One region of the Pseudomonas sihuiensis genome, then DNA from elsewhere that is predicted to be linked to it. Evidence: predicted binding sites of a transcription regulator. Region 1 holds the regulator's gene; the other holds the start of a gene.
What was found. Region 1 encodes LexA, which represses DNA repair genes until DNA is damaged. Its sites were predicted from a motif close to CTGTNTNNNNANACAG; they were not measured.
Positions count from the first base shown of each region.

Region 2: a site for LexA is predicted at 9,336-9,351, ahead of imuA (translesion DNA synthesis-associated protein ImuA). Genes of this name have one in related genera too.

Region 1 covers NZ_LT629797.1:438,234-453,253, forward strand. Annotated here, with positions in the region: gene fadB (fatty acid oxidation complex subunit alpha FadB) at 1-2,106, shown strand, start outside; gene fadA (acetyl-CoA C-acyltransferase FadA) at 2,137-3,312, shown strand; gene BLT86_RS02240 (DUF1653 domain-containing protein) at 3,386-3,628, shown strand; gene BLT86_RS02245 (hypothetical protein) at 3,685-3,873, opposite strand; gene topA (type I DNA topoisomerase) at 3,872-6,481, shown strand; gene BLT86_RS02255 (DUF6586 family protein) at 6,610-7,128, shown strand; gene BLT86_RS02260 (hypothetical protein) at 7,209-7,445, shown strand; gene sulA (SOS-induced cell division inhibitor SulA) at 7,506-7,979, opposite strand; gene lexA (transcriptional repressor LexA) at 7,989-8,603, opposite strand; gene BLT86_RS02275 (TetR/AcrR family transcriptional regulator) at 8,832-9,539, shown strand; gene BLT86_RS02280 (L,D-transpeptidase) at 9,593-10,120, shown strand; gene nagZ (beta-N-acetylhexosaminidase) at 10,133-11,131, shown strand; partial or broken gene BLT86_RS02290 (S-methyl-5'-thioinosine phosphorylase) at 11,142-11,880, shown strand; gene BLT86_RS02295 (CsiV family protein) at 12,038-12,559, opposite strand; gene mfd (transcription-repair coupling factor) at 12,571-15,020, opposite strand, start outside.
Region 2 covers NZ_LT629797.1:1,274,079-1,289,098, forward strand. Annotated here, with positions in the region: gene BLT86_RS06030 (hypothetical protein) at 1-46, shown strand, start outside; gene BLT86_RS06035 (helix-turn-helix transcriptional regulator) at 252-1,115, shown strand; gene BLT86_RS06040 (NAD(P)/FAD-dependent oxidoreductase) at 1,162-2,400, opposite strand; gene BLT86_RS06045 (aminotransferase-like domain-containing protein) at 2,287-2,583, shown strand; gene BLT86_RS06050 (OprD family porin) at 2,617-3,870, opposite strand; gene BLT86_RS06055 (error-prone DNA polymerase) at 4,218-7,286, opposite strand; gene BLT86_RS06060 (Y-family DNA polymerase) at 7,283-8,692, opposite strand; gene imuA (translesion DNA synthesis-associated protein ImuA) at 8,700-9,317, opposite strand; gene BLT86_RS06070 (Mu transposase C-terminal domain-containing protein) at 9,901-11,748, shown strand; gene BLT86_RS06075 (TniB family NTP-binding protein) at 11,748-12,608, shown strand; gene BLT86_RS25665 (hypothetical protein) at 12,911-13,648, shown strand; gene BLT86_RS06080 (DUF6088 family protein) at 13,707-14,306, opposite strand; gene BLT86_RS26290 (BPSL0761 family protein) at 14,321-14,584, opposite strand; gene BLT86_RS06090 (hypothetical protein) at 14,705-15,007, opposite strand.

The DNA.
Region 1 (15,020 bases):
AGCGGCATCGTCGAATTGAAGTTCGACCTCAAGGGTGAGTCCGTCAACAAATTCAACCGTCTTACCCTCAACGAGCTGCGCGCCTCCGTCGACGCGATCAAGGCTGACGGTTCGATCAAGGGCGTGATTGTCACCAGTGGCAAGGACGTGTTCATCGTCGGCGCCGATATCACCGAGTTCGTCGACAACTTCAAACTGCCCGACGCAGAGCTGGTGGCTGGCAACCTGGAAGCCAACAAGATCTTCAGTGATTTCGAAGACCTCGCCGTGCCGACCGTCGTCGCCATCAACGGCATCGCCCTGGGTGGCGGTTTCGAGATGTGCCTGGCCGCCGACTATCGCGTGATGAGCGCCAGTGCCAAGATCGGCCTGCCGGAAGTCAAACTGGGCATCTACCCGGGCTTCGGCGGCACCGTGCGCCTGCCGCGTGTGATCGGTACCGACAACGCCGTGGAGTGGATCGCTTCGGGCAAGGAAAACCGTGCCGAAGACGCCCTGAAAGTGGGCGCCGTCGATGCCGTGGTCAGTGCAGACAAGCTGCAGGCCGCCGCTCTCGATCTGGTCAAGCGCGCCATCTCCGGTGAGCTGGACTACAAGGCCAAGCGTCAGCCCAAGCTGGAAAAGCTCAAGCTCAACGCCATCGAGCAGATGATGTGCTTCGAGACCGCCAAGGGCTTCGTCGCTGGCCAGGCCGGCCCGAACTACCCGGCTCCGGTCGAGGCGATCAAGACCATTCAGAAAGCCGCCAACTTCGGTCGTGACAAGGCGCTGGAAGTCGAGGCCACCGGCTTCGTCAAGCTGGCCAAGACCTCGGTTGCCGAGAGCCTGATTGGTCTGTTCCTCAACGATCAGGAACTGAAGAAGAAAGCCAAGCACCACGACGAGATCGCTCGCGACGTGAAACTGGCCGCCGTACTCGGCGCCGGCATCATGGGTGGCGGCATCGCCTATCAGTCGGCCTCCAAGGGCACCCCGATCCTGATGAAGGATATCCGTGAAGAGGGTATCCAGATGGGCTTGAACGAGGCTTCCAAGCTGCTCGGCAAGCGCGTCGAGAAAGGCCGCATGACCCCGGCGAAGATGGCCGAAGCCCTCAACGCCATCCGTCCGACCATGTCCTACGGCGATTTCGGCAACGTCGACATCGTCGTCGAAGCCGTGGTCGAGAACCCCAAGGTCAAGCAAATCGTGCTGGCCGAGGTGGAAGATGCGGTGCGTGAAGACGCCATCCTGGCCTCCAACACCTCGACCATCTCCATCTCCCTGCTGGCCCAGGCGCTCAAGCGTCCGGAAAACTTCGTCGGCATGCACTTCTTCAACCCGGTGCACATGATGCCGCTGGTGGAAGTCATCCGTGGCGAGAAGTCCAGCGAAGTGGCCGTGGCCACCACCGTTGCCTACGCCAAGAAGATGGGCAAGAACCCGATCGTGGTCAACGATTGTCCCGGCTTCCTGGTCAACCGCGTACTGTTCCCGTACTTCGGCGGCTTCTCCAAGCTCCTGGGCTTCGGCGTCGACTTCGTGCGTATCGACAAGGTGATGGAGAAGTTCGGCTGGCCCATGGGCCCGGCTTACCTCTCCGACGTGGTCGGCATCGACACCGGCCACCACGGCCGTGACGTGATGGCCGAAGGCTTCCCGGATCGTATGGCTGTCGAAGGCAAGACTGCCGTCGACGTGATGTACGACGCCAATCGCCTGGGTCAGAAGAACGGCAAGGGCTTCTATGCCTACGAGACCGACAAGCGCGGCAAGCCGAAGAAGGTCACCGACCCGGCTGCTTACGAGCTGCTCAAGTCCATCGTAGTCGAAGAGCGTGAAGTCACCGACGAGGACATCATCAACTTCATGATGATCCCGCTGTGCATGGAAACCGTTCGTTGCCTGGAAGACGGCATCGTCGACACCGCAGCCGAGGCCGACATGGGCCTGATCTACGGTATCGGCTTCCCTCCCTTCCGTGGCGGTGCGCTGCGCTACATCGATTCCATCGGTGTTGCTGAATTCGTCGCCCTGGCTGACAAGTATGCCGAGCTGGGCGCCCTGTACCACCCGACCGCAAAACTTCGCGAAATGGCCGCCAAGGGCCAGAAGTTCTTCGGTTAATCGTGCAGCGAACAGAGCGAGAGTAGAAATATGAGCCTGAATCCTAGAGATGCAGTGATCGTCGACTTCGGTCGTACCCCGATGGGTCGTTCCAAGGGCGGCATGCACCGCAATACCCGCGCCGAGACCATGTCCGCGCACCTGATCAGCAAAGTGCTGGAGCGCAACGCCAAGATCGACCCGGCTGAAGTCGAGGACGTGATCTGGGGCTGCGTCAACCAGACCCTGGAGCAGGGCTGGAACATCGCGCGCATGGCGTCGCTGATGACCCAGATCCCGCACACCAGTGCCGGCCAGACCGTCAGCCGTCTGTGCGGTTCGTCGATGAGCGCCCTGCACACTGCCGTGCAGGCGATCCAGACCGGCAACGGTGACGTGTTCGTCGTCGGCGGTGTGGAACACATGGGCCACGTCGGCATGATGCATGGTGTCGACCCGAACCCGCACCTGTCGCTGTACGCCGCCAAGGCGTCCGGCATGATGGGCCTGACCGCAGAAATGCTGGGCAAGATGCATGGCATCAGCCGTGAGGCGCAGGACGCCTTCGGTGAGCGCTCGCACCGTCTGGCGCACAAGGCCACCGTCGAAGGCAAGTTCAAGGATGAAATCATCCCGATGCAAGGCTACGACGAGAACGGCTTCCTCAAGGTGTACGACTTCGACGAAACCATTCGTCCGGAAACCACCCTCGAGAGCCTGGCTGCGCTGAAACCTGCGTTCAACCCGAAAGGCGGCACCGTGACTGCAGGTACTTCCTCGCAGATCACCGACGGCGCCTCCTGCATGATCGTCATGAGCGCCCAGCGCGCCCAGGATCTGGGCATCCAGCCGATGGCGGTGGTTCGCGCCATGGCCGTTGCCGGTGTCGATCCGGCGATCATGGGTTACGGCCCGGTACCGTCCACTCAGAAGGCGCTCAAGCGTGCAGGTCTGAGCATGGCTGACATCGATTTCGTCGAGCTCAACGAAGCCTTCGCCGCCCAGGCCCTGCCTGTGCTGAAGGACCTGAAACTGCTCGACAAGATGGAAGAGAAGGTCAACCTGCACGGCGGCGCGATCGCCCTGGGTCACCCCTTCGGTTGTTCCGGTGCCCGTATCTCCGGTACCCTGCTCAACGTCATGAAACAGAACGGCGGCACCTTGGGTGTTTCCACCATGTGCGTGGGCCTTGGCCAAGGCATCACCACCGTCTTCGAGCGCGTTTAAGCGTTAGCGGACAGAAACCGGGGCCCCGTGCCCCGGTTTTGCTTTTTACGGCTTTTTATTTCGGGAACCGCTCATGCAGTTGCAGCCAGGACTTTATCGTCACTACAAAGGCCCGCAGTACCGTGTATTCGGTGTGGCACGCCATTCCGAGAGCGAGGAAGAGGTGGTCGTCTACCAGGCGCTGTACGGCGAGTTTGGCTTGTGGGTAAGACCGCTGAGCATGTTCTGTGAAGAGATCGAAGTGGACGGCGAGCGCGTTCCACGCTTTGCTTTGATTCAGGCCGAAGTCAGCCCCATCGGCGCTTCGCAAGTCTGACTGCGCAGCTCCCTGCGCTTGACCTTCGCTTGGTCGCCACTATATATAGCGGGGCCTTAGAGGGCGTCTACAAATTGCTGCTCTCGGCCATGCTGCGTTGAAACCAGCCTCAAAATGCTCATGTACAGCTCGTACAGCGCGCTTTTTCGACTGTTTTCGCCTTGCCTGACCTTCGCTCGCTGCTTTGTAAACACCTCCGGCTTCGTGCCTTCTATATTTCGCAATTCAGGAATTTTCTGATCCATGGGCAAATCGCTGGTCATCGTGGAATCCCCGGCCAAGGCCAAGACCATCAACAAGTATCTGGGCAGCCAGTACGTGGTGAAGTCGAGCATCGGCCACATCCGTGACCTGCCTACCAGCGGCTCGGCAAGTGCCACCAAGGAGCCTGCCAAGCGCGGCAAGGCTGCTGCTGGTGAAGCGCCTGCGCTGTCGCCCAAGGAAAAGGCCAAACGCCAGCTGTTCACCCGTATGGGCGTCGACCCCGAGCACGGCTGGAAGGCCAAGTACGAGATCCTGCCCGGCAAGGAAAAGGTGATCGAAGAACTGCGCCGCCTGGCCAAGGATGCCGACACCATCTATCTCGCAACCGACTTGGATCGCGAAGGGGAAGCCATTGCCTGGCACCTGCGCGAATCCATCGGTGGTGATGACAGCCGCTACAAGCGCGTGGTGTTCAACGAGATCACCAAGAAGGCGATTCAGGAAGCCTTCTCCAAGCCGGGCGAGCTGGACATCAACCGCGTCAATGCCCAGCAGGCGCGGCGCTTCCTCGACCGCGTGGTGGGCTACATGGTCTCGCCGCTGCTGTGGGCCAAGATCGCCCGTGGCCTGTCTGCCGGTCGTGTGCAGTCGGTGGCCGTGAAGCTGGTCGTTGCACGCGAGAAAGAGATTCGCGCCTTCGTCCCGGAAGAATACTGGGAAGTGCACGCTGACCTCGGCACCGCGAAGAACGCCAAGGTGCGTTTCGAGGTAGTGCGCGAAAGTGGCGCAGCCTTCAAGCCGGTCAATGAAGCGCAGGCCATGGCCGCGCTGGAGAAGCTCAAGGCTTCCAGCTACAGCGTGGTCAAGCGCGAAGACCGCCCGACCAGCAGCAAACCCTCGGCGCCCTTCATTACCTCCACCCTGCAGCAGGCAGCGAGCAACCGCCTGGGCTTCGGGGTGAAGAAAACCATGATGATGGCTCAGCGTTTGTACGAAGCGGGCTACATCACCTACATGCGTACCGACTCGACCAACCTGTCGAACGACGCGGTAGAGATGGTGCGTGGCTTCATCGGCAGCGAGTACGGCGACAAGTACCTGCCGGGCAAGCCCAACCTGTATTCGAGCAAGGAAGGCGCCCAGGAGGCGCACGAAGCGATTCGTCCGTCCGACGTCAATCTGCGCCCGACCCAGCTGTCCGGCATGGAGCGTGATGCCGAGCGCCTGTATGACCTGATCTGGCGTCAGTTCGTCGCCTGCCAGATGCCGCCGGCCGAGTACCTGTCCACCAGTGTCACCGTGGCTGCTGGCGACTTCGAGCTGCGCGCCAAGGGCCGCATCCTCAAGTTCGACGGTTACACCCGTGTGCTGCCGCAGCAGAGCAAGCCGGGCGAGGACGACGTCCTGCCGGAAATGAAGGAAGGCGAGGGCCTCAAGCTGATCCAGCTCGACCCCAGCCAGCACTTCACCAAGCCGCCGGCGCGCTACTCCGAAGCCAGCCTGGTCAAAGAGCTGGAAAAGCGCGGTATCGGCCGCCCGTCCACCTACGCGGCGATCATTTCCACCATCCAGGATCGCGGCTACGTCACGGTGCACAACCGTCGCTTCTATGCCGAGAAGATGGGCGACATCGTCACCGAGCGTCTCGACGAAAGCTTCGCCAACCTGATGGATTACAGCTTTACCGCCACCATGGAAGAGCATCTCGACGATGTGGCCCAGGGCGAGCGCGAGTGGAAGCACCTGCTCGACGAGTTCTACGGTGATTTCAAGAAGAAGCTCGAAGTGGCCGAGGCGGGTGAGGGCGGCATGCGTGCCAACCAGCCGACGCTGACCGATATTCCCTGCCGCGAGTGCGGCCGGCCGATGATGATCCGCACCGCCTCCACCGGCGTGTTCCTCGGTTGCTCGGGCTATGCGCTGCCACCGAAGGAGCGCTGCAAGGCCACCATCAACCTGGTGCCGGGCGATGAGATCGCAGCCGATGATGAGGGCGAGTCCGAGTCCCTGGTGCTGCTGGGCAAGCATCGCTGCCCGATCTGCGCCACCGCCATGGATGCTTATCTGCTGGATGAAACCCGCAAGCTGCACATCTGCGGCAACAATCCCGATTGTAGCGGCTACGAGATCGAGCAGGGCCAGTACCGCATCAAGGGCTACGAAGGCCCGAGCCTGGAGTGCGACAAGTGCGGTAGCCAGATGCAGCTCAAGACCGGCCGTTTCGGCAAGTTCTTCGGTTGCACCAATGCCAGCTGCAAGAACACCCGCAAGTTGCTCAAGAACGGTGAAGCGGCGCCGCCGAAGATGGACAAGGTGGATATGCCGGAGCTCAAGTGCGAGAAGGTGGACGACACCTACGTGCTGCGCGACGGCGCATCGGGCCTGTTCCTCGCTGCCAGCCAGTTCCCCAAGAACCGCGAGACGCGTGCGCCGCTGGTGCTGGAGATCGTCCCGCACAAGCACGAGATCGACCCCAAGTACCACTTCCTCTGCGATGCCCCGCAGAAGGACCCCGATGGTCGCCCTGCGGTGATTCGCTACAGCCGCAAGACCAAGGAGCAGTACGTGCAGTCCGAGGTCGATGGCAAACCCACTGGCTGGCGCGCGTTCTACGATGGCGGCAAGTGGAAGGTCGAGGACAAGCGCTAGCGTTTGGTCACGATCTGCCGCGCGTCGGCCTGGCGTCGTAACAGCGGCGCCCTGAATGCCTGACGAGATGCGCGTCAGGCAGGGCAGACGCGCGTATCATGACCCGATCTGCTGTGGAGGTCGCCGTAATGGCCAAAGAAATCTATACCCGTACCAACCAGAAGATTTTCTTCGCCGGTATTGCCCTGGATAACTGGCGCAAGGCCGAAGCGTCCTTCGCGTTCAATGTGCAGGCGCTGGTGCAGGCCGAGCGAGAAGCCGCGCTGTTTCACCTGTACGGTGGGCTGCTCGGGCTGTGTCATGAGATTGCCGGTTATTACCGCATGAACGACGCTACGCCTTCGCGTGTCGAGGCCTTCGTGCAGCAGGCGGTGCTTGAGGGCTCGCCCAGCCCTGAGCTGGCCGAGTTGGTCGAATTGGCGCAGCAGCGCGAAACCTGGCTGGCCGAGTTGCTGGCGGCCTATGCTGCGCTGTTCCAGCCGCCGCGTGAGGAGCGCAAGGCCAAGGTCGATCCGTCCATGCCGCTGATCACCGCTGTCAGCGTTGGCGAAGAGCCGGCCGAGCTGAGCCTCGATGATGTCGATGCCTGGCGTCAGCAACTCAAGGCGCTGGTGCTGCGTTTCCGCGAAGGCCTCAGCGAGTGCTGATTGGGTTTAACTGGACCAGTGGGCTGGGGATGACCCCGGCTGACTGTTACAATGTCGTGTTTTTGCACAGAGACTGAGCCATGCCAACATCCTTCCTGGAAATCGTCGAACTGCCCGATGGGCGTATTGCCCTGCGTCGCGCAGAGGATGAAGAGGCGCTGGTGACTCTGGACTTCTCCGCTGATGCCAAGGCTTTTCTGCAGGGGCAGCACATCGAGGTGGCCAAGGCCATGCTCAATGTCGGCGTGCAGATGGCTGGCCGAATGGCTGAAGGCGATTTCAGTAGTGAAGAAGAAGGCTCGCGCGTTCTGCACTGAAGCCGCTACGGCTTAACGCAAACGGGGCTCCAATGGAGCCCCGTTTTCGTTGGTGGATCTTTAGCCCAGGCTGATATTCAGGCTTTGCGCCCCGCCGGCATTGGCGGCCTGCGCAAGGCGCTGGCGAGTGCTGTTCTCGACCGGATGCAGCCAACTGATCACGGTATGGCTGCGCCCGAGCTTCAGGGCTTCTTCCGCCAGTGCCAGGGCATTCTGCCCCTGCCGTGGATGCAGCAGGAGAATACGCTCACGGTTCAGGCCAGCTTCGCGCAGCCAGCTTTGCGTAAGGCTTGCTGGTGGTGCCACCAGGGTCAGCCAGCGCGCATCCTGGTTCTCGCTCAGCTCGCGTAGAATCGGGGCCAGCAAGTGCAGGCAGTGACCGGCAGCGCCACGCAGGGCCAGTTCGCTGAACGCCTGATCATCCTCGCTACGAGTGATGTCATTGGTCGCTAACCGTGGCTCGCTCGACGTTCCGGCAAGAAAGGCGTCGAAAAGGGGAAGTTGTGGGCGCTCGAACGACTGCTGCACGTACATGGTGTCTCCTCAGCGGCGGATTACACCGACGCTCAAACCTTCGATGACCAGATCCTGGTGTTCCAGGTCCACTTCGATCGGGGCAAACTCAGGATTCTCGGCAATCAGCCAGACCTTGTTGCCCTCGCGCTTGAAGCGTTTGACCGTCACTTCATCGTCGATACGGGCGACGACAATCTGGCCATTACGGGCTTCACGGGTGGTGTGCACGGCGAGCAGATCGCCATCGAAGATGCCGATGTCTTTCATGCTCATGCCGCGTACACGCAGTAGATAGTCGGCTTTGGGCTGAAAGAATGCCGGATTGATCTGGCAGGATTCCTCGACATGTTGCTGTGCAAGGATCGGTGCGCCGGCGGCGACACGGCCGATTACCGGGAGGCCCGCATCCTCGTTCGCGGCACCTGCCTCGAAGCCGGGAATGCGAATGCCGCGTGAAGCGCCTGGAGTCATCTCGATAGCCCCCTTGCGGGCGAGGGCCTTGAGGTGCTCTTCTGCGGCGTTGGGCGATTTGAACCCCAGTTCCTGAGCGATTTCCGCGCGGGTGGGTGGGTAGCCGTTGTCTTCCAGGCAGCGTTTGATGAAGGCGAGAATCTCGGCTTGGCGTGGCGTCAGTTTCAGCATGGCTGGGCTCTGTCTTTTTATACAGTGACTGGGATTATATACAGTAAGCGAGTCTTGGCAATGTCCATTTTTTGGATGCCTGCCGTCCGGCTTGTTACCCATGCCGGGTAATCTGCGTCTCTGCTTGTTGTAAGCTGTGACCAGCCGGCCAAAAGACGGCTCATGCGGCTTGACAATTCAGTGGGATGAAACGTATGTTTCAAACAAGTGTTTGTCAGGTGATAACTCATGGCTCAGTCGGAAACCGTTGAACGCATTCTCGATGCTGCGGAACAGCTGTTCGCGGAAAAAGGCTTCGCCGAGACATCGCTGCGTCTTATCACCAGCAAGGCCGGGGTCAACCTGGCTGCCGTCAATTACCACTTCGGTTCGAAGAAGGCGCTGATTCAGGCGGTCTTCTCGCGTTTCCTCGGGCCTTTCTGCGCCAGCCTGGAAAAGGAACTTGATCGCCGTCAGGCCAAGTCTGAAACCCAGGTTTCCCTGGAGGAGCTGCTCGAGCTTCTGGTCGAGCAGGCCCTGGCCGTTAAGCCGCGCAGCGGCAATGACCTGTCCATCTTCATGCGCCTGCTCGGTTTGGCCTTCAGCCAGAGTCAGGGTCACTTGCGCAAGTACCTGGAAGAGGTCTACGGCAAGGTGTTTCGTCGTTACATGCTGCTGGTGCATGAGGCTGCGCCGCGCATTCCGCCGCTTGAGCTGTTCTGGCGTGTGCACTTCATGCTTGGCGCCGCGGCGTTCAGCATGTCCGGCATCAAGGCGCTGCGGGCGATGGCCGAGACCGATTTTGGCGTCAACACCTCGATCGAGCAGGTGATGCGCATGATGGTGCCGTTCCTGGCTGCAGGCATGCGTTCTGAGACTGGGGTTGCCGACCCCGCCTTGGCTGGCGCGCAACTCAAACCGCGCAGCAAGACACCGAGCGCCGCGCCCAAGGTTTGACCTGACGGCAGGTGGGCTTGGCTTCGCCCTGCGGCCTGCTAAGCTAGCGGCCCATGTCCGATCTCGATTTACTCCATATCTCCATTGCCGACCAGGCGCTTTACGGCTTTCGTGCTGGGCGGCTGCTGCTGAGCTTGCCTGTCTCCACGGCGTTCAATGGGGTGGGTGAACTTAACGGTTCAGGCTGTACGCCGCGCGGGCTGCATCAGGTACGCGCGAAGATCGGCGCAGGTTTGCCTCTGGCCGCCGTATTGCGCGGTCGTCGCTGGACAGGGGAGGTGTGGTCACCTGAGCTGCACGAGCAGTTTCCTGGCCGCGACTGGATTCTCACCCGTGTTCTCTGGCTAAGCGGTCTTGAGCTGGGGCGCAATCGCCTGGGCGATGTCGATACCTTTCGCCGTTACATTTATCTGCATGGCACACCGGATACGGAACCCATGGGTACCCCGTTGTCCCATGGCTGCATTCGTTTGCGTAACGCCGACATGCTGGCGCTTTTCGAGCGCGTACCGCCGCACTGCAAGGTACGTATCGATGAGGCGCCCTGCCCGCAGTGGGCTGCAGACCAAGACTTCACGTAAGGAAATACACTCATGCAAGGCTCTTTGATGATGGACATCGCTGGCACCTGGTTGACCGCCGAGGATCGCCAGATGCTGCGCCAGCCCGAAGTGGGCGGTCTGATCATTTTTGCCCGCAATATCGAATCGCCGCGCCAGGTTCGCGAGCTGTGCCAGAGTATCCGTGCCCTGCGCCCGGATCTGCTGCTGGCGGTGGATCAGGAAGGTGGTCGGGTACAGCGTCTGCGCCAGGGCTTTCTGCGTCTGCCGGCGATGCGCGCCATCGCCGACAACGACAATGCCGAGGAGCTGGCCGAGCATTGCGGCTGGCTGATGGCCGCCGAGGTGTTGGCGGTTGGCCTGGATCTGAGTTTCGCGCCGGTACTGGATCTCGACCACCAGCGCAGTGCGGTGGTTGGCAGTCGCGCCTTCGAGGGTGATCCGCAGCGGGCCACCACGCTGGCGGCCGCTTTCATCCGCGGCATGCATCAGGCGGGGATGGCCGCTACCGGCAAACACTTCCCCGGGCACGGCTGGGCCGAGGCGGACTCTCATGTCGCCATCCCGCTCGACGAGCGCAGTCTCGATGATATCCGCGCTTGCGACATGCAGCCGTTCAAGCGTCTGGTGCACGAGCTCGATGCAGTGATGCCGGCGCATGTCATCTATTCTCAGGTTGACGAGCACCCGGCTGGCTTCTCCCGTCGCTGGTTGCAGGACATCTTGCGCGGCGAGTTGGGCTTCGAGGGTGTGATTTTCAGCGACGACCTGTCCATGGCCGGTGCCCATGTGGTCGGCGATGCCGGCAAGCGTATCGAGGCGGCACTGGCTGCGGGGTGCGATATGGGCCTGGTGTGCAATGACCGCGCTTCGGCCGAACTGGCGCTCAGTGCCTTGCAGCGTCTGCGAGTGACAGCGCCTGCGCGCCTCGAACGCATGCGTGGCCGTGGTTATGCCACTACCGAATACCGCCAGGTGCCACGCTGGCTTACCGCTGTGGCGGCCCTGAGAGCTGCACAGTTGCTCGACTGAGGATCTGCCTATGACTGTCTACGCCATTATCGGCGGCACCGGCCTGACCCAGCTGGAAGGGTTGACGATTCACGAAGCGCTGCCGCTGGATACCCCTTACGGGGCGCCCTCCGCCGATATCCTGCGGGGCAGTTACGCCGGGCGCGAAGTGCTGTTTCTCGCCCGCCATGGCCAGCCGCACCGGATTCCTCCGCATCAGGTGAACTACCGGGCCAACCTCTGGGCGCTCAAGCAGGCCGGCGCCAAGGCCATTGTCGCGGTCAATGCGGTGGGGGGGGATTCATGCTGCCATGGGCGCTGGGCATTTCTCCGTGCCACATCAGATCATCGATTACACCTCCGGGCGTGCGCACACCTTTTACGAAGGCGATCTGGAGCACGTGACCCACGTCGATTTCAGCCTGCCGTACGACAAGCAACTGCGCGAGGCGTTGGTGGCGGCGCTGCGGGCCGAAAACGCGGCATTCAGCGATCACGGAATCTATGGTTGCACTCAGGGGCCGCGACTGGAAACGGCGGCGGAAATCGCCCGCATGGAGCGCGATGGCTGCGACCTAGTAGGCATGACCGGCATGCCCGAAGCGGTGTTGGCGCGCGAATTGGCGCTGCCCTATGCCTGCCTGGCGCTGGTGGTGAATCCGGCGGCGGGGAAATCCAGCGCGCTGATCACCATGGCCGAGATCGAGCGAGTGATCGAGCAGAGCATGGGGACGGTCAAGGCGGTGTTGGCACGCGTGCTGAGTAACTAGCTTCTCTACAAAGGCAGCGGTCAATGCCCGTCAGTCAGGCGTCGACGCGCCGAATCCGTAGGCGCGGCGCCCCGCCGCGAATCAGGGCGGAGCGCACTTGAAAAACTTCGCCCTGGGGCGAGGCTCCTACGCAAGGCTGGCGGCATCAGATTTCCGCTCAGAGCGGGCTGATGCGTACCAGTGCGCCCAGGCTGCCATGGTCCAGGTAGGTCAGGCTGTTGTCCTTCAGGCGCTGAGCCACTTTCATGTGCTCGCTGCTCTCGAGCAGGCCGTCGCCGCTGAATTGGTTGATCCACAGCTCCAGGTCCAGGTCGGCAAAGCGCTCCTGAGTAAAGCTCAGGGTGCCTTCGACCACTTGATGGCCGAAGCGCTCTTCACCGCTGCTGACGGCCACTCGGCTCGGCGAGCTGCCGATGGTCTGGCTCCAGGCCTTGTGCAGCAATACCTGATAACCGCTGCCCGGATTGAGCTTGGCCGCCTCGCCATCTAGCGTTGTCGGGCGTTCGTTGCCAGTGATCGGCAATGCTGTGCCCGCCCAGTCGTCCGGTGCCACCTTGGGGGCGAAGACGGGTTCGCCGGCCTGGCGGAATACCAGCAATTCGACCTGATAAAGACGTTCGGCAAAGGCGCTCGGTGCCAGCAGGCAGAGCAGCAGGGCGATCAGGTGCAATGGGCGCATGTGTGAGTCCTTCAGGTGGTGGGCGCGAGGCGCTCGAGCAGGGCTTCCAGGGTGTTGAAGCGTTCTTCCGCGCGCTCCATCGGCACCTGGATCTTGAAGACGGTGGCGCCTTCGAACTTGTAGCGTTTTGGCTGAGCCTGGATCAGTTTGATCAGGGTCAGCGGGTCGACGCAGGTTTCCGCGGCGAACTCGATTCGTCCACCCTGCGGGCCGGCGTCGACCTTGCTGATGCCGAGCTTGTCGGCCTGCAGCTTGAGCAGGGTCAGGCGCATGAGGTTCTTGGTCGGCTCCGGCAGCAGGCCGAAACGGTCGATCATCTCTACCTGAAGCTCCTTCAGACCGTCCTCGTCGCTGGCATTGGCGATGCGTTTGTAGAGGATCAGGCGGCTGTGCACGTCGGGCAGGTAGTCCTCGGGGATCAGCGCCGGTACACGCAGGTTGATCTCCGGGCCGCCGCCCAATGGCTGGTCGAGGTTCGGCTGCTCGCCTTTCTGGATAGCCTTGACCGCGCGTTCGAGCATTTCCATGTAGAGGGTGAAGCCGACCGCTTGAATCTGCCCGCTCTGGCCGTCGCCAAGCAGTTCGCCAGCGCCGCGGATTTCCAGGTCATGGGTGGCGAGGACGAAGCCGGCGCCGAGGTCCTGAGCGCCCGCGATGGCCTCCAGGCGTTTTTCCGCATCCGGGGTCATCTGCTTGCGCGGTGGCGTCAGCAGGTAGGCGTAGGCCTGGTGGTGGCTACGACCGACACGGCCGCGCAACTGGTGCAGCTGGGCCAGGCCAAACTTGTCGGCGCGGTCGATGATGATGGTGTTGGCGCTAGGCACGTCGATACCGGTCTCGATGATGGTCGAGGCCACCAGCACGTTGAAGCGCTTGTGGTAGAAGTCGCTCATCACCTGCTCGAGATCGCGTTCGCGCATCTGCCCGTGACCGATGCCGATACGCGCTTCGGGCACCAGCTCGGCCAGCTCACTGGCGCATTTCTCGATGGTCTTTACATCGTTGTGCAGGTAGTAGACCTGGCCACCGCGCAGCAGCTCGCGCAGCAGCGCTTCCTTGATGGTCGGCTTGTTGCTTTCCATGACGAAGGTGCGCACCGACAGACGCCGCGCTGGTGGCGTGGCGATGATCGACAGGTCGCGCATGCCGGCCACGGCCATGTTCAGCGTGCGCGGGATTGGCGTGGCAGTCAGGGTGAGGATGTCGACCTCGCTGCGCAGGGCCTTGAGCTGTTCCTTCTGGCGCACGCCGAAGCGGTGTTCCTCGTCGATGATGGCCAGACCGAGGTTGTGGAACTTGACGTCGTCCTGCAGCAGCTTGTGCGTGCCGATGACGATATCCACCTTGCCTTCGGCCAGTTGCTGCACGGCCTCGCCGACTTCCCTGGCGCTCTTGAAGCGGCTCATCACCTCGACCTTCACCGGCCAGTCGGCGAAGCGGTCGCGGAAGCTGTTGTAGTGCTGCTGGGCGAGCAGGGTGGTGGGCACCAGCACGGCGACCTGCTTGCCGCTGTGCGCGGCGATGAAGGCGGCGCGCATGGCCACCTCGGTCTTGCCGAAGCCGACGTCGCCGCAGACCAGGCGATCCATCGGCTTGCCGGCCAGCATGTCGGCGCGCACGGCATCGATGGCGGCCTGTTGGTCCGGGGTTTCCTCGAAGGGGAAACCAGCGCTGAAGGTGGCGTAGTCCAGTGCCGGGTCCTGGAAGGCGAAGCCTTCGCGAGCGGCGCGGCGGGCGTAGATGTCGAGCAACTCGGCGGCAACATCGCGCACCTGTTCGGCCGCCTTGCGCTTGGCCTTCTGCCAGACCTCCGAGCCGAGGCGATGCAGCGGCGCCAGGGCATCGTCACTGCCGGTGTAGCGGGCGATCAGATGCAGGCTGGCCACGGGTACGTAGAGCTTGGCTTCGTCGGCATACTGCAGGGCGAGGAATTCGGCGGCCTGGCCATCGAACTCCATGGTCACCAGGCCCAGGTAGCGGCCGACGCCGTGATCGATATGTACCACCGGCGCGCCTTCGCGCAGCTCGGTGAGGTTCTTGATCACGTTGTCGCCGCCTTCTCGGCCTTTTTCGCGGCGGCGACGCTGCATCACGCGCTGGCCGAACAGCGGGCTTTCGGCGATCAGTGCCAGGTCGTCGAGCAGCAGGCCTTCATCCAGTGGTGCGATGCAGATGTTGAGGCGTTCAGGGCTGGCGACGAAGGCCGGCCAGCCCTCGACTTCCCGGGGTTTGAGCTTGAGGCGGGCGAGCAGTTCCAGCAGCACTTCGCGGCGACCGGCTGATTCGGCGCAGAACAGCACGCGGCCTGGATATTCTTCGATAAAGCGGCGCAACGCCGCCAGCGGCTCGCCGGCCTTGGCCTGAATCGCCAGGTCGGGCAGGGCGCGTGCGTCAAAACGGGTCTGGCCGACGCCGGGCTCGATATCGTCCTGATTGACCACTACGCGCGGCCAGCTCTTCA
Region 2 (15,020 bases), 840 kb from region 1:
GCCGGCCCAGTCAGAAGACAATGGTCATTCTTATGGGCTGATCTGATCGGCTTGCACCTTGTTGGGTGGGTATTTCAGAGTTGGGCCTGTAAAAATCGTGATGTAAATCACGGATGATTCTCCGTCCTGGTGAATAACCGTTGGAATTTTCATGGGTTGAACTGTCTATCAATCGACGACGGTTCAACCCATGGGCTCTAACCGGTTGAGCTTTCACCACCCTAGAGAATCTTTATCAGGTCATTGCCAATATGGATGTTCTTTCCGAGTTCTTCGAGCGCACGAGCCTGCAAGGGCGACTGTTATTCGCCGGCCCGGTAGACGGTACCCTGGTGTTGGATAAGCCCCCTGGCATGGCATTCATCCATGTGATCGAGCGAGGTGCACTGGATATGGTGCACGCCGACAGGCCTCGCATCGCGATCAGTGAACCCAGCGTTCTGTTCTGTCCCAGCACCTGCTGCTACAAGCTGCGTGCGCACCAGCCCGGTGGCGTCGATCTGATCTGCTCCTCGTTCCAGTTCGGGCGTTCGGGGCAGCAGCCGTTTCCGCTGGGCCTTTTGGAAACCCTGGTGTTTCCGCTGAGCGCCCTTGAGCAGCTCGGGCCGGTGATCGGCTCACTGGTCAACGAATTCCGTACACAGGCTCCCGGCCGGAGCAAGGCGTTGAACCTGCTGTTCGAATACGTGTTCGTCCTGCTGGTACGCCGCGCGGTGAACGAAGGGCGCATAACCAGCGGCCTGCTTTATGCGCTGCAGGACAGTCAACTGGGGCCTGCGCTGATCTGCATTCACCAGGAACCCCAGCTGGCCTGGAGCGTCGAGCGTCTGGCCGCGTTGGCGAAGATGTCGCGTACCAAGTTCGCAGCACTGTTCTCCGAGGTCATGAGCATGACGCCCATGGCCTATGTGACTGCCTGGCGCATGAAGGTGGCGCAGGATCTGCTGCGTGAGGGGAAGCCGATCAAGGTGATCGCCGATGCTGTGGGCTACGCATCGCAAGCGTCGTTCTCACGCACCTTTGCCCAGCAGGTCGGGCAACCGCCAGGCGAATGGTTACGGGCTGAAGGGGAGGACCCGCCGGCGAAGCTGCAGGTGCAGATTTACCGCGATTGAGCATGGCATGCCCATGGCAGCCACCGCCCTGGGCATGCCTCATCGATCAGGCGACGACTGGAATCAGCGGGTCGGCGGCTGCCAGAGCGATCTCGCGCTTGGCCTCCGGCGGGTAGATCCACTGGGTGTTGATCTGCATTTTCAGCTCTTTGCCTTCCTTGCCGGTCAGCACCACCTTACGCTCCCAGCCTTCGGTGAACACAGCGCCCCAGGCGCCCAGGTCCAGGCAGGTGACGTACTTGGGTTGGCTGTAGGGAATCGGCTCGACACCCAGCAGATCGGCTGCAGCGTTATTGCCGGAGGAGCGGCCGAGAGCGATGGCGTGCTGGCAGGTCATCAGTGCGTGGTTGCCAAGTTCATCCACCGCGGCATAGGCGGTATCGCCGGTGGCGTAGATGGCGTCCTGGCCGAGTACTTTCAGGTTGCGGTCGACGTGCAGGCGGCCAAAGGCGTCGCGCTCGCCATCGATCTGCTGCGTCAGCGCTGAGGCCTTAACCCCGACGGTCCAGACTACGGTGCTGGCTTCGATACGTTCGCCGTTGTCGAGCTGGACGCCATGCTCATCGACCATCGACACCGGGCTACCGAGCTTCCAGGTCACGCCCAGTGTGTCGCTGGCTGCGGCGATCACCGAGGCGATCTGCTCGCCCATGACGCTGCCAACCTGTTTGCCCATGTCGACGACGATCACCCGCACATCGGCTTCATTACCCAGAATGGCGCGCAGCCGCGCCGGCATTTCCGTGGCCGTCTCGATACCGCTGAAGCCACCGCCAACCACCACCACGGTGTTACGGGCCTGGCTGGTCGGTTTGTCACGCAGGTTCTGCAGATGGGCCTCAAGTTTCTGCGCCGCCTCCAGGCTGTCGACATCGAAGGCGAAGCTGTCGATACCGGCCAGTGGAGGCCGGGCGACCTGGCTACCGGAGGCCAGAATCAACCGGTCGAAATTCAGTTCGGCCTGCGCGCCGCTCGCGTCACGGTAGATCACTCGCCTGCCTGCGGCGTCGATGCGGGTGGCGCTGCCTTGCACGTATTGCACGCCGACCGCATCGAACAACGGGCCGAGCGATGCAACGGTGGTGCTCAGGTCGCTTTCATAGAAGCGCGGGCGTACGCGCAGTTCCGCTTGCGGAGCGAGGAGGGGCATTTCGACCGTCACGTGCGGCGCATGCGCAAGATCTACGCAGCGCGTGCCGATGCCTTCGCCGAAGCCGCGCACAAGCACTGGCAAGGGCTGATCGAGGTGCCGGAAATTCGTGCAGGTATGGATATCGCCTGCCATTTGCAGGTGGAGAACGAGCAGGAAGCTTTCGCGCGTTTGCAGGCTGCCGGTATCGACGCGTTGCCACTGGCGAGCTACTGCGTCGAGGCAAGGCCACCTGGGTTGGTAATGGGCTTTGCGCCTTATGAAGAACGCGCCATCGAGGATGCCGCCAGGGCCGTTGCGCACATCCTGCGCGGCTGAGAACTGCCCCGGCCAAGGCCGGGGCAGCGACCATCAGAGGATGCTCAGCGGGTATTCGACAAAGGCACGGATCTCGTTGAGATCCGGCCCTACGTCGGTGCTGGAACGGTAGATGGAATTGCGCAGGCGCAGGTGCAGATCCTTGGCAGCGCCACTCTGGATGGTGTAGCCGATCTGGTTGAAGATCTCGCGCTCGGTGCCGTTGTTGTCGTTGCCGGTATCGATGTTGTCACCGCGTACGTAGGCGAACTTGTAACGCAGCCCCGGCACACCGTACTCGGCAAAATCCAGCTCGTAGCTGGCCTGCCATGAACGCTCGTCCTTCAGGTTGAAGTCCGAATAGTAGGAGTTGGCCAGGTAGATGCTGGCGCCGCCATCACCGTAGTCATAAGCAAAGCCGGCATCGCCGCTGTTGCGCTGGTGTGCGACGATGAAGGCATGGGCGCCGATGCTGTACTTGGCCGCCAGGCTCCAGATGGTGTTGCGATCACCCTGACCGTCACCGCCGAGATCCACTGCGGCCACCGAGCCAGTGTCGTACTTGGTGCGGTAGATGTTGAAGTCGAAATTGAGCGCCTGATCCGCTGCCAGCGCCAGGTTGTAATTGACGTTGGCGTAGTAGCGTTTGTACATGTCCTCAAGATCGGCGTGATACACCGCCAGGCTCAAATCGTCGCTGACGGCGTAACTGCCGCCGAGCACATCAATGCTCTTGAGGCGATTGGGGTCGCGTGCCGAGTCGCCCATCGGGCTGTCCGCGGTGAAGCGACCTGCGTTCAGCTCCAGGCCTTCGATCTCGTTGCTGGTGACCAGCGTGCCAGTGAAGGACTGCGGCAGCAGACGGCTGTCGTCATGGGCCAGAACCGGCAGGGAAGGGAACTGGTTGCCGTACTTGATCACGGTATTGGATACGCGCAGTTTCACCGCACCGCCAGCCTGGGACAGGTCGTCCACCGGGCGACCTTCGCTGTCGGTGTCGAAGAACGCGCGATAGTTGCGGCCGCGACCGCTGTCGAGCTTGACCCCGAGCAGGCCGAAAGCATCGACGCCGAAGCCGACGGTACCCTGGGTGAATCCGGACTCGAAGGTGGCGATGAAACCCTGCCCCCAGGTCTTGGCGTCGTTGGTGTTGTCCTTGTAGTCACGGTTGAAGTAGGCGTTGCGCAGCAACAGATTGAGGCTGGCGTCTTCAACGAAACCGTTGGCTTCGGACTGGCTGCTGGCATGAGCCAACTGCCCGCCCAGCGCGAGGCTGCAAGCCAGCGCGAGACAGTGCTTCTTGTGCATGAGTGCTCCCGGTGTTGGTGTGCTGTTTTCAACGCGCCTCACATCGAGGTAAGGCCCGGCCCAGAGGGCGCGCTTAGAGTTATCACCCTGCCAGCAGATGCACTATTCAAGCTGATCGATGATCACTATCAACGACTTCGATGCGGTGTTCGGGAGGATCGGCGATAGGCTTCTCCCCGATGAAGATTCCATAGGCGGCGGTTTTTGCAACACTCCCGGAGGCCGTCGCTCTGGCTCCACTTCATCTCCTTTGGTTAAGACGACTTGTGGCCGCCTGGTGATCCAGTGCGGCCTTTTTTTATGTTCATCTTTCCTGATCTTACGTGCGCAGCGGTTGAAGTGACGGGTCAGTGAAAATCCCGACTGCGTATATCCAGGCCCGTCAGCATCGTCGTCATGTCCGTCAGGCGCCCGGCGATCACGTGGCGCACACCGTCGACGGTCTCAAGATGGCCATCGATGCGCAGCATCTGCGACTGCACCAGAACTCGTCGCTGCCGCTCAGCCAGGTCGTGCCAGACGACCACATTGACCAGACCGAACTCATCTTCGAGGGTGAGGAAAATCACGCCGCTGGCGGTTTGCGGCCTTTGCCGGCCTATCACCAGACCGGCAATGCTGACAGGCCGGCCGTGCTCAACTGCCTGTAGCTCCCGCGAGCTCTTGCAGCGTATCGCTCGCAGCGCCTGGCGCAGCAGGGCCAGAGGGTGCGGACCGAGCGTGGTGCCAAGCGTGGCATAGTCGGTCAGTAGGTCTTCTCCTTGCGATGGTGCAGGCAGACTCAGGATTTCTTCGCTCGGCGCAGATACGCCGGCGAACAGCGGCAACTGTTCCTCGACACCAGCCACCGCCCAGCGCGCCTGATAGCGGTGGCCAACCAGGCCGGAGAGAGCGCCTGCATCGGCCAATCGCTCGCGCGCCGATGCATCCAGGCGTGCACGTATGCTGAGGTCTTCGACATCACGGAATGCGCCGCACTGGCGTGCCTGTTCGATACGGCGCGCGTCGTCTTCGCGCATGCCACGAATCATCCTCAGACCCAGGCGAATGGTCGGCTCGCCATGTTCATCGGGCTCCAGGCTGCAATCCCAGTCGCTGTAGTGCACGTCCACGGGACGCACCTCGACATCATGCCGCCGTGCATCCTGCAGCACCTGATCCGGGCTGTAGAAGCCCATCGGCCAACTGTTGACCAGCGCGCAGGCATAGGCAGCAGGCTCGTGGCACTTCAGCCAGCAACTGGCATAGGCGAGCAGGGCGAAGCTGGCCGCATGCGACTCGGGAAAACCGTAACTACCGAAGCCCTCGATCTGGCGGAAGATCCGCTCGGTGAATGCCTGCGTGTAACCCTTTTCCAGCATGCGCGAGGTGAGTCGCTGACGATGCGGTTCGAGCCCGCCATGACGCTTCCAGGCGGCCATGCTGCGGCGTAGTTCATCCGCCTCGCCGGGTGTGTACTCGGCAGCGACGATGGCCAGCTCCATGACCTGCTCCTGAAACAGCGGTACGCCGAGCGTGCGCTCGAAGACCGGCTTGAGTTCATCCGAGGGATAGTCGATCGGTTCTTCGCCGTTTCGCCGACGCAGGTAGGGGTGCACCATGTCGCCCTGAATCGGCCCCGGACGGACGATGGCCACCTGGATCACCAGGTCGTAGAACGCCTTCGGGCGCAATCGTGGCAGCATCGCCATCTGCGCACGGGACTCGATCTGGAACGCGCCAATGGTGTCTGCACGGCAGATCATGGCGTAGGTGGCCGGGTCTTCCTTGGGCAGGGTGGCCAGCGTCCACTGCGTGCCCCGGTAGCGCTCGATGAGACTGAAGCAACGGCGCAGGGCGCTGAGCATACCCAAAGCCAGCACGTCGACCTTGAGCAGGCCGACCCTGTCCAGATCGTCCTTGTCCCACTGGATGACAGTACGCTCGGCCATCGTCGCGTTCTCCACCGGCACCAGCGTATCGAGGGCGTGCTCGGAAATGACGAAACCGCCCGGATGCTGCGATAGATGGCGAGGGAAGCCAATCAACTCGCCGGTCAGTATCAGCACGCGCCTGAGCAGTGGATTCTGCGGATCGAACCCCGCCTCCAATAGGCGCTCGGGCGCTGGCGGGCCGCTGCTCCAGCGGCCACAGCAGTCAGCCAGCGCATTGACCTGATCAGGCGGCAAGCCGAGGGCCTTGGCGACGTCGCGTATCGCCCCGGCGCCGTGATAGGTGTTGACCACGGCCGTGAGCGCCGCACGCGTTCGGCCGTAGCGACGAAACACGTACTGGATGACTTCTTCACGGCGTTCATGCTCGAAATCGACGTCGATATCCGGCGGCTCGTTGCGCTCGCGGGAGAGAAAGCGCTCGAACAACAGCCGGCTGTGGGTGGGGTCCAGCTCGGTGATACCCAGGGCGAAACAGACGCTCGAGTTGGCCGCCGACCCCCGGCCCTGGCAGAGGATCTGCTGCTCGCGGGCAAAGCGGACGATGTCGTGCACGGTCAGAAAGTAGCTTTCGTATTCCAGTTCGGCGATCAGCGCCAACTCGTGTTCGAGCTGCGCGCGGGCCCTGTCCGGCACTCCCTCGGGCCAACGCTCAGCAGCGCCGCGCTCCACCAGAAAGCGCAGCCAGGACGTGGCGTCATGACCTTCTGGCACCAGCTCGTGCGGGTAGTGATACTCCAGTTGCTCGAGATCGAAGTGGCAGCGCTCGGCGATGCGCAGGCTCTGTGCGAGCAGCTCGGGCGGATACAGCTCGGCCAGCTCCTCAACTCGGCGCAGATGCCGTTCGCCATTGGCAAACAGATAGGCGCCGGCCTCGGCCACGGGCAGATGATGACGGATGGCAGTCATGCAATCCTGCAGGGCGCGGCGGCCACGGGCATGCATGTGCACGTCGCCACAGGCCACAGCCGGCAGGTCGTGATCGCCTGCCAGCTCGAGCAGGCGCTGCAGACGCGCGCTATCGTCCGCACCGCGATGCAGCTCGACGCCCAGCCACAGCCGCTCGGGGAACACCGAGCGAAGCCAGGGCAGGGCGCTGACTTCACCCTCACTGAGCCAGATGGCCAGCAGGCCATCGAGCGGCGCCACGAAATCCTCGTGCAGCAATCGGTAGGTGCCTTTTACCGCCCTGCGCCGCGCCCGGGTGATCAGGCCGCATAGCACCTGATAGCCCGTCAGGTTCTCGACCAGTAGCACCAGCTTCGGGCCTTGCTCGATCCTTACTTCGCTGCCCACGATCAGCTTTACCCCGGTTTTCTTCGAGGCTTCCCAGGCGCGCACGATGCCAGCCAGGGTGCACTCATCGGTGATCGCCAAGGCGCGATAGTTCAGCCTTGCCGCACGCTCGAACAACTCCTGCGCACTGGACGCACCGCGCTGGAAGCTGAAGTTCGACAGGCAATGCAGTTCGGCATAATCGCTCATGCGAACCAGCCGTGCAGCAGCAACGGCCCATTACTGCCGACTGGCCGATACGCCCAGCCGCGCTGCCCTGCACGGGTTTGCACCACGTAATAGTCGCGGCGCACATCCTCGCCATCCCACCAGCCGGACTCGATGCGCTCCGGGCCGGAGATGATGCGCAGTGAGGCTTCGCGTAACGGTTGGGGTTCGCTCAACAGCCAGCCTGGCCGCGGGCCACAAGGAGGCAGCAAGGGGCTGGTCGAGTCGTTGATCCAGGCACGCTCGGGACGGTGATCGGCTCTGGCGCCGAGGCCATGCAGGGCGTCATCACCGAGGCGCGCCCTTAGCCGCTCGCGTAATTGCTCCCAGGGCTGGTTCTGCTGTGGTCGCTCGTCGAACAGTTGCTGGTGCTGAGGCGCAAAGACCGGCAATTCACGTGCCTCCAGCCGCACGGCCAGCACCGGCGCTGGTAGCTGCTGATGTTCCAGACGGCCACGTGTCAGCTCGAACAGCATGCCGGGATCACGCTCGGCGCTGAGCAGACCCACCTGTATCTGCGTATCGGCACCCGCGCGGTGTTCCAGATGCAGGGTGAAACGCTGCACGCCACTATCACGACAGGCCAGGTAAGCCGCCAGATCGGCTGTCAGCCGGCGCAACGGGAACAGCAGTGCCTGATGCGATTCCACTTCGAAATTCAGCTCGATACGGGTATCGAAAACATCCGCAGGCATGAAGAAATCCAGCGCTAACGGACGCTGGCCAGACAGGGTATCGAGATGACGTAGCACTTCGGCAGGGAAACGCTTGGCCAGGCTGTCACGCGGCAGAGCCAACAGCTGCCGCAACTGCCTGAGCCCCATGCGATTGAAGGCCGTGGTTAGCGTGGCGGATAGCCCGAGCCGATCCACTGGCAAGGGATCGAGCATCTGCTTGAGCATCCGCTCATCACTTGCCATCAACCCATCACCGACATTGACCAGCACTCGGGCCGCTGCCGGATTCGGCGCGACGGCAATGCGGTGCTGGAAGGCCAATGCCGAAAGCTCGGCGCGCAGGCGTGCTTCGAAACGCGGCCAGGGGCCGAACAGTCCCAGACTGGACTGCACCTCCAGCAACAGGCAGCGCGGATAGTGCAGGCTGACCTGGGCACTGAAGCCATAGGCCCAGGCGGCCAGAAACTGCTGCCAGCGCTCGATGGCCGCAAGATCGTATTCTGCCGTGGCAAACCCACGTGTCAGCGCCTGCGCTGCAGTCAGTGACTGGCCGGGCTTCAGCCCCAGGGCTCGGGCTGCCGGGTTGACCGCCTGTAGAACGCGCCGTTGTGGCGAGCCGGTAAGCAGCACCAACGGCTCATCAGGATTGGCGCGGTGGCGCTGCACGCCGTCCATGGCCAGTTGCGGCAACAAGATGCAAGCCCAGAGCATGGCAGGTTCAATGCCAGGCAAACGCGAGCGGCTGCGCAGGTGGTAGACCACCGCGACACTTGATCACCCGTAGCTGCGCTGGCTGGCTGTCGAGCACCAGTCGTAGTGCTGCCGGTGAAGGATTGGCCGCTTCTGCCTGCGGCCGATAGGCGAAAGCTAGGGTTTGTCCGGTAGCCGCTGCCACTTGCAGACGTCTCAGCGAGCGATCATCGGCCTGACGCAACCAGCTCAACACCGCGCCACAACTCCCCGAACGCAAGCATTGTTCGGCAGCCCACAGGGCATCGCGGCCATCTGCCTGGATGATGCTCAGTTGGCGTAAATCGACGCCGGCATGAATCCAGGCCTGAGGGTAGGGCAGATGAGGAGGGGAGATCAGCACCACCCGCTCGCCTGAAACCGTCAGACTGGCAAGGGTCGGCCACAGCAAACTCAGCTCGCCAATGCCAGGCGCAGTCGTGAGAATTTCACTGAGTGCAGCCCTAGGCCAGCCGCCACCTGGCAGTACGGCGTCGAGAAACTGATGTCCAGTTGAGAAATTGGCGCCCGATGGCGATGAAACGACCTGGCCTCGCCATACGCGGCGAGCGTCGATCAACCGGTCAAGCGCGACCACGGATGACATGGAGGTAACAACCAAATACTGTATATGAATACAGTATTGTTTGAGCCAACGCATGGGTCAAGAGAATCGCGATAAGGTGCTCAACCTGGTTACCGAGACGCAGCCGAGTCAGCCGAATAAATCCGTCCGGAGCATCGCGTCGATCCAGGCAATCGCGATCTACGTACAACCAACCCATACGATCCGTCGTGTTGTGTTGTGTTGTGTTGTGCAGACACTGACTCGAAGCGAAGCGAACCCATATGGCATCTCGGAAATTTATCGCAGCACGCATCTAGGACTGTCGAGCGCAAAGCGAAGCTGCAGATGCGGTTGAGAGAATGACCAAGCGAAAGGTCTCAAGGCCCATGGGAGTATATGGATCATGGGAACGATGAAACCCGGCGTTTCAAGTGTCTGGGAGCCAACTGTAGGTGACTCTTAAATATCGTAATTATGTTATCTCATTGAATTTATTATAAAAAAACCTAACGTGTTTTTTATATCCTGTAAAAAAACAAACTAAAAGGTATTTTTTACATTTTTCAAAGACCAGCTACGCTGATAACGAACTGTGATCTATCGAAGGATGCAGGGAGGGAACATGGGGCAAATTTTGCTGCGGGAGGGCTTGGTTGTCGTCGCGAGGGGGCATGTAGCAACAGTTAATAAATGCCTTCCTAACTTGACGATTGAGGTTGTCCTAAAAAAAAGCAGTGAAAAGTTAGTTGTCGATATTGACGAAATTGAGCATTTACCCTCAAGGGATGAGGATAATATTAATCTGCTTCAAGTTGAGTCGCTGTCAAGCGAGTCGGTAGTGCCCCTGGAGGAGTTGCAGGCCGCTCAGTCACAGTTCGACTTAATAAAGAGATACTTGGCAAAAGAACTCAACTTGACTCAGGCGCTAGAGCAAGCCGGCGTCTCAAATGGTACCTTTTATAGAAACATTAAGTTTTATGATGAAGAAATTGGTCCAGCGTCTCTGCTAAGGATGAAGAGAGGGAACAAGAAAGGCTCTAGAAGACTCATTAAAGATGTCGATGACGTAATAAAACAGGCAATCAAAGAAGCGTACATAGGAAAGTCGGCAACCATAGCTGCGGTTTTTCGCAAGGCGGAAGAATTATCCATTAGGCTTGGTTTAAAGCCACCTTCTCGATCGGCAATATCTGCACGGCTCAAAGATATACCAGAGAAAGAGCGTCATCTGAGAAAGCATGGGCATGAGGCGACGAGTCAAAAATATGCAGCAAGACCAGGTAGAAAGGAAATTCATCTGCCGCTTGAATGGGTGCAGATGGATCATACCAGAGTAGATCTGATATTGGTCGATCAAATTACACGCCGACCAATAGGTAGGCCCTGGTTAACTGTCCTCATTGACCTCAAGACCAGGGTTATTCTTGGTTATTATCTAAGTCTATACCCGCCATCTAGCCTCTCTGTTGCCTGTGCTGTAGCGCATGCCGCACTTCCTAAAAATCAATTCCTTAAAAGACTGGGAGTGAGCGCAGGTCTACATCCATATTATGGGGTTCCAAAACTCTTGCACATGGATAACGCAAGTGAGTTCAAGACCGTTAAATTTCAGCGTGCATGTGTGCTACACAAGATTGGCTTGAAATGGCGGCCAATTGGGGCGAAGCATTATGGAGGTCATGTTGAGCGTTTGATCGGCACACTGATGACCGATTATGTGCACTTCTTGCCCGGTACTACTCACTCCAATCCTGTTAGCCGCAGAGGTTATGATAGTGAGAAAAATTCTGCACTGACCTTCAAGGAATTTTGCCAATGGTTTGCAGGGCAGGTCGCTATTTATCATGGGCGTAAGCATAAAGGGCTGGGCCGCTCTCCTGCGGCGGAGTGGAAGTCGCATTTTGTTGATTCCGAAAACAACGTTACTCATCCTCCGATAATTTCCGATCCATGGACGTTTCGTCTTGACTTCATGCCGGAGATGAGTCGAAAAATCCACCCCCAGGGCGTGACTCTAAATGGTAAATGGTACTGGAGCCCTGGATTAACTCCCCATATAGGTAAAGAGAGAGTGGTCATTAAGTACGATCCGCACTCAATGGCGACAATATGGGCAAGGTTGGATGGAGGATATATTCCGCTGTACTTTTCGGATGTAACGACTAGTGACTTTGCATATGAGGAACACAGGGCGCTATTGAAGTTTAGGCGAAAAGAAGGCGTCACACCAGATGGAGCATTGGAAGATCATGCTTTGATAGATTTGATACAAAAAAATGAGCAGATAGTGAATGGGGCAGTAACGAAGACAAAGCGAGCGAGAAAAATAATTGCTGCCAAATTCGAGCATGAGACCAGCACGTGGATCGCTGACGAGACTATATCAGCGACTGCTCCAGATAGGTCAGATGAAGAAATCAAAAAACCTGACTACTCGAAAAAGGCGACGCCCTATTCTAGGAGGTCTTGATGAGTTCTTATGAGCACTTAACGGAGAGCGCTAGGGAACTGGCATGTTCATCTGACGACATGCGGTTGGCCGCTATACAGCGAGATAGTTTTTACATTGACCACCCTCAATCAAACAGCATTTTAAAGATGGTTGAAAATCTACTGGCCGTTCCTAGAAGAATGCAGGCGCCGTGTATGATTGTAACCGGTGCTCCTGGCGCCGGTAAAAGCTCAATCATTCAGCAGATAAGGAATTCTGAAGCACTCTCTAACCAAATTGTCTTTCTAGACATGGTTGCGAACCCATTTAATCTAAAGTTTGGTGAGTTGCTTGTTTCGGCACTAGGCCTCCCTCATGGGCTGATTAAGTTCGGACACCCTAGGAAAGCCACGCTTCCGGCGGAACTGGCCGAAGTGATAAAGTTGAGAAAAATAAAGGCTCTGATTATAGATGAGCTGCACGAGTCAATGCTGGTGGCGAGGCCAGAACAACTTAAAAATTTGTCCATTCTGAAGTCGCTATCCAATAATACTTATGGATTATCAATAATAGGTTTCGGCATTAATCTCGCCAAGAACGCTTTGAGTATGGATGAACAGTTCTCTAGGCGATTTTATAGCGTCCAGATTGATGACTGGAGAGAAAGCGAGTCTTTTAGATCGTTTCTGGCGGGGGTTGAGCAAAATCTACCATTAAGAAGGCCGTCAAACCTTGATGGTGCTGAGGTTATTGGGTTTCTTTTAGAGAATACCGGTGGGCGAATGGACTCTATTATGAACTCAATTAAATCTGCTGCATGCTACGCAGTAAAGTCGGGAGAGGAACGCATCACCATAGGCTCTTTGGTAAAAGCTATTTCGACGCCATGGAGTTACTAATGCGCCTCCTTGATTTATGCCCCGCCAGCGTGGACGAGTGCTTTTCATCCTGGATATATAGGTGCATGATAAAGTTTCCTTGGGTGAGGTTCTCATTGGAAGGAGTCAGCGTAAAGGCTGAGTCTGATAGGTGTGGTGAATTAGTTTATGAGGATCCGGATTTTGATATTAGCTCTAGTTATGTCCAAGATGTTACATCGAGGCTGAATCTCGCTCAGGATGACTATTTTCGATTCTTTGATAAGAAGCCTGGCAAGCTTTTGTCATGGCAAAGTCGTCGATTTTACTGTCGGGATTGTGTAATGGATGATATTAAAAATAATATTCTTCCATATTGGCGGCGGAGCTGGTGCAGTGCCGTTTGCGTATTCTGTCCGCTCCATGAGAAAAAGTTGTCGAGTATTAGGTTTAACTGTGATCCTATTGGTAGAGGCTGGCGAGCATTCTCTGAGTTTTCGCGATACCCCTACCACCAATATCAAGGTACTAGAAACTATAATTTGTGGGAGAGCGAGAGTTTGCAGAAAGCTCTTTATGACCTTGCAATCCAAGTATTTGAATGGTATGGCTCTAGCGAAGAAGCGAGGGTGGATAGTGCAGGTGCTGATGTTGCTTCAACTGCATACTTTGATCTTGTTTTTGAGTTGTTGACACAGGCTCCCAGCCTCCATAATTCAGGCGGACTGTCTTGGTCGTTTACGTTTGCTTTTAAGCTGAGACTAGGGCGTTATCGAAAAGATTATTCTTGGCTACTTGAGAATGGCGTTAATGAAGTTGATGTAAATCAAAGGGTTTGTGGGGTGATTTTAGCTGGTAAGGTGCTTGGGATTCTCTCTGATGAAGAGGTTGGGCGTCTTGATTGCATGGTGGATGATTTGTTTCCTTATTTCGGTCTCAGTAACCTAGAGCTAGGTTTTAGATGTGCAAATTATAGTTCTATTGGCGATTATGATTATCTTCTGTCTAGGATTGGTCGGCTTCCATACTCAAGCCAGGCGCGTTTTGATGGCTTTGTTGCGGGTTTGACCCCTGAAATGTAAGTAGCTCTGAAGGAAATAAATTTCTCGCCATTGGCGGACTACATATGAGGATGGCGGGCTAGCAATCCAACGCAATTCGCATCCACTTCGGTATTTTACTGGTCATCAATTTGATTAAGTCGTCAGGCCTAAGCGCTTTCTTAATCGCAGCAGTGCATTCTGGAGTAGCGCCTTCTTTACCGAGATAAAACAGTGCACTGATAGCCATCCCCGCCTCAGTCCCGGCATGCTGCATCACCATCGGGGCCGCATGTATCAGTCGGACTTCAGCTTTACCTATGAATACTGAACGGCTGGCTCCGTTGGTGTAATAGATTGGAATGAGCGGCATCTGGGTACTGAGCCCAAACCTCCTGACGGCATTGGCACCATGGATCTGCAGAGACAAGCGCTTCTGCCTGGTAATCAGGCTAAGCAATTTCCAGGGATTGGGACGAGCCCTGGCAACGTAACGTCCGGGTTTCGGGCGCATATAAATTCCGCGATACACCCGTTCGAGCTCGCCTCGGTTGACCAGTCGAGCTATTGCTTTGGATACGGCGTTTTTCGTTCCAAGCCCTGTGAAACGCCTGATGCTGAACGGCTGCCCTTTAGGTAGGCGCTTGACTCGTTGCGCAATCCGGGCAGATACCGACTGGGCTTGATCAGTGCTGAGCATCGTGGCGTTCACGCCTATAGCGAGAAGTCTAACGACGAACTGAAAAGCGGCTGATGGAACGCAATTACTCTTCGCCGATATTCATCATCTTGAGCGTCGTTTATCAGGCACTCTTCGAGGCGCCCCAGCGAGAAAACTTGATCGGCGGACGGGTAGTGTCTGAGCAGGCTTTTCGCATGGCTGCGAATGTCATCAGGTAGTTCGCTGTTACGAGAGAGGTCGCGGAGAAAAGCTTCGGTCTTGACGACACTCCGGGTTCTTTCATGCGGAAGGGTCAAAGCGGCTACCTCCTTATTCAGTTATTCCAATCTACGAGACCAGAACGGGCAAGCCGCGCGCTTACCCCTAATTTGTCCGCGATTCGACGTGGTGCGGCTGATGGATTTTCAACCCTACAATCAGTTTTTCCCCCAGTAGTTGTCTTTGCTGACCAGACCAAAATATTCGGAAGCAAATGGCTGATCATCATCGAACATACCATTGACCATGCGCTCCCGACGCAACCCACTCAGCACCCTGAAAAAGCAGGGCTCACAGAGATGCACCCGGTAGTGCTCCCCATCATGCTGGGAGCCATATCCCCATTGGGCTTCAAGCTTGCCATATTGGGGAGCATAGCCGGGAATACGCGTGCCAGAGCGGCACACGTCGCAGATCACATCCTCAACGACATCGACCAATGCCTGCGATTTAATCTCCATGCACACCTCACGA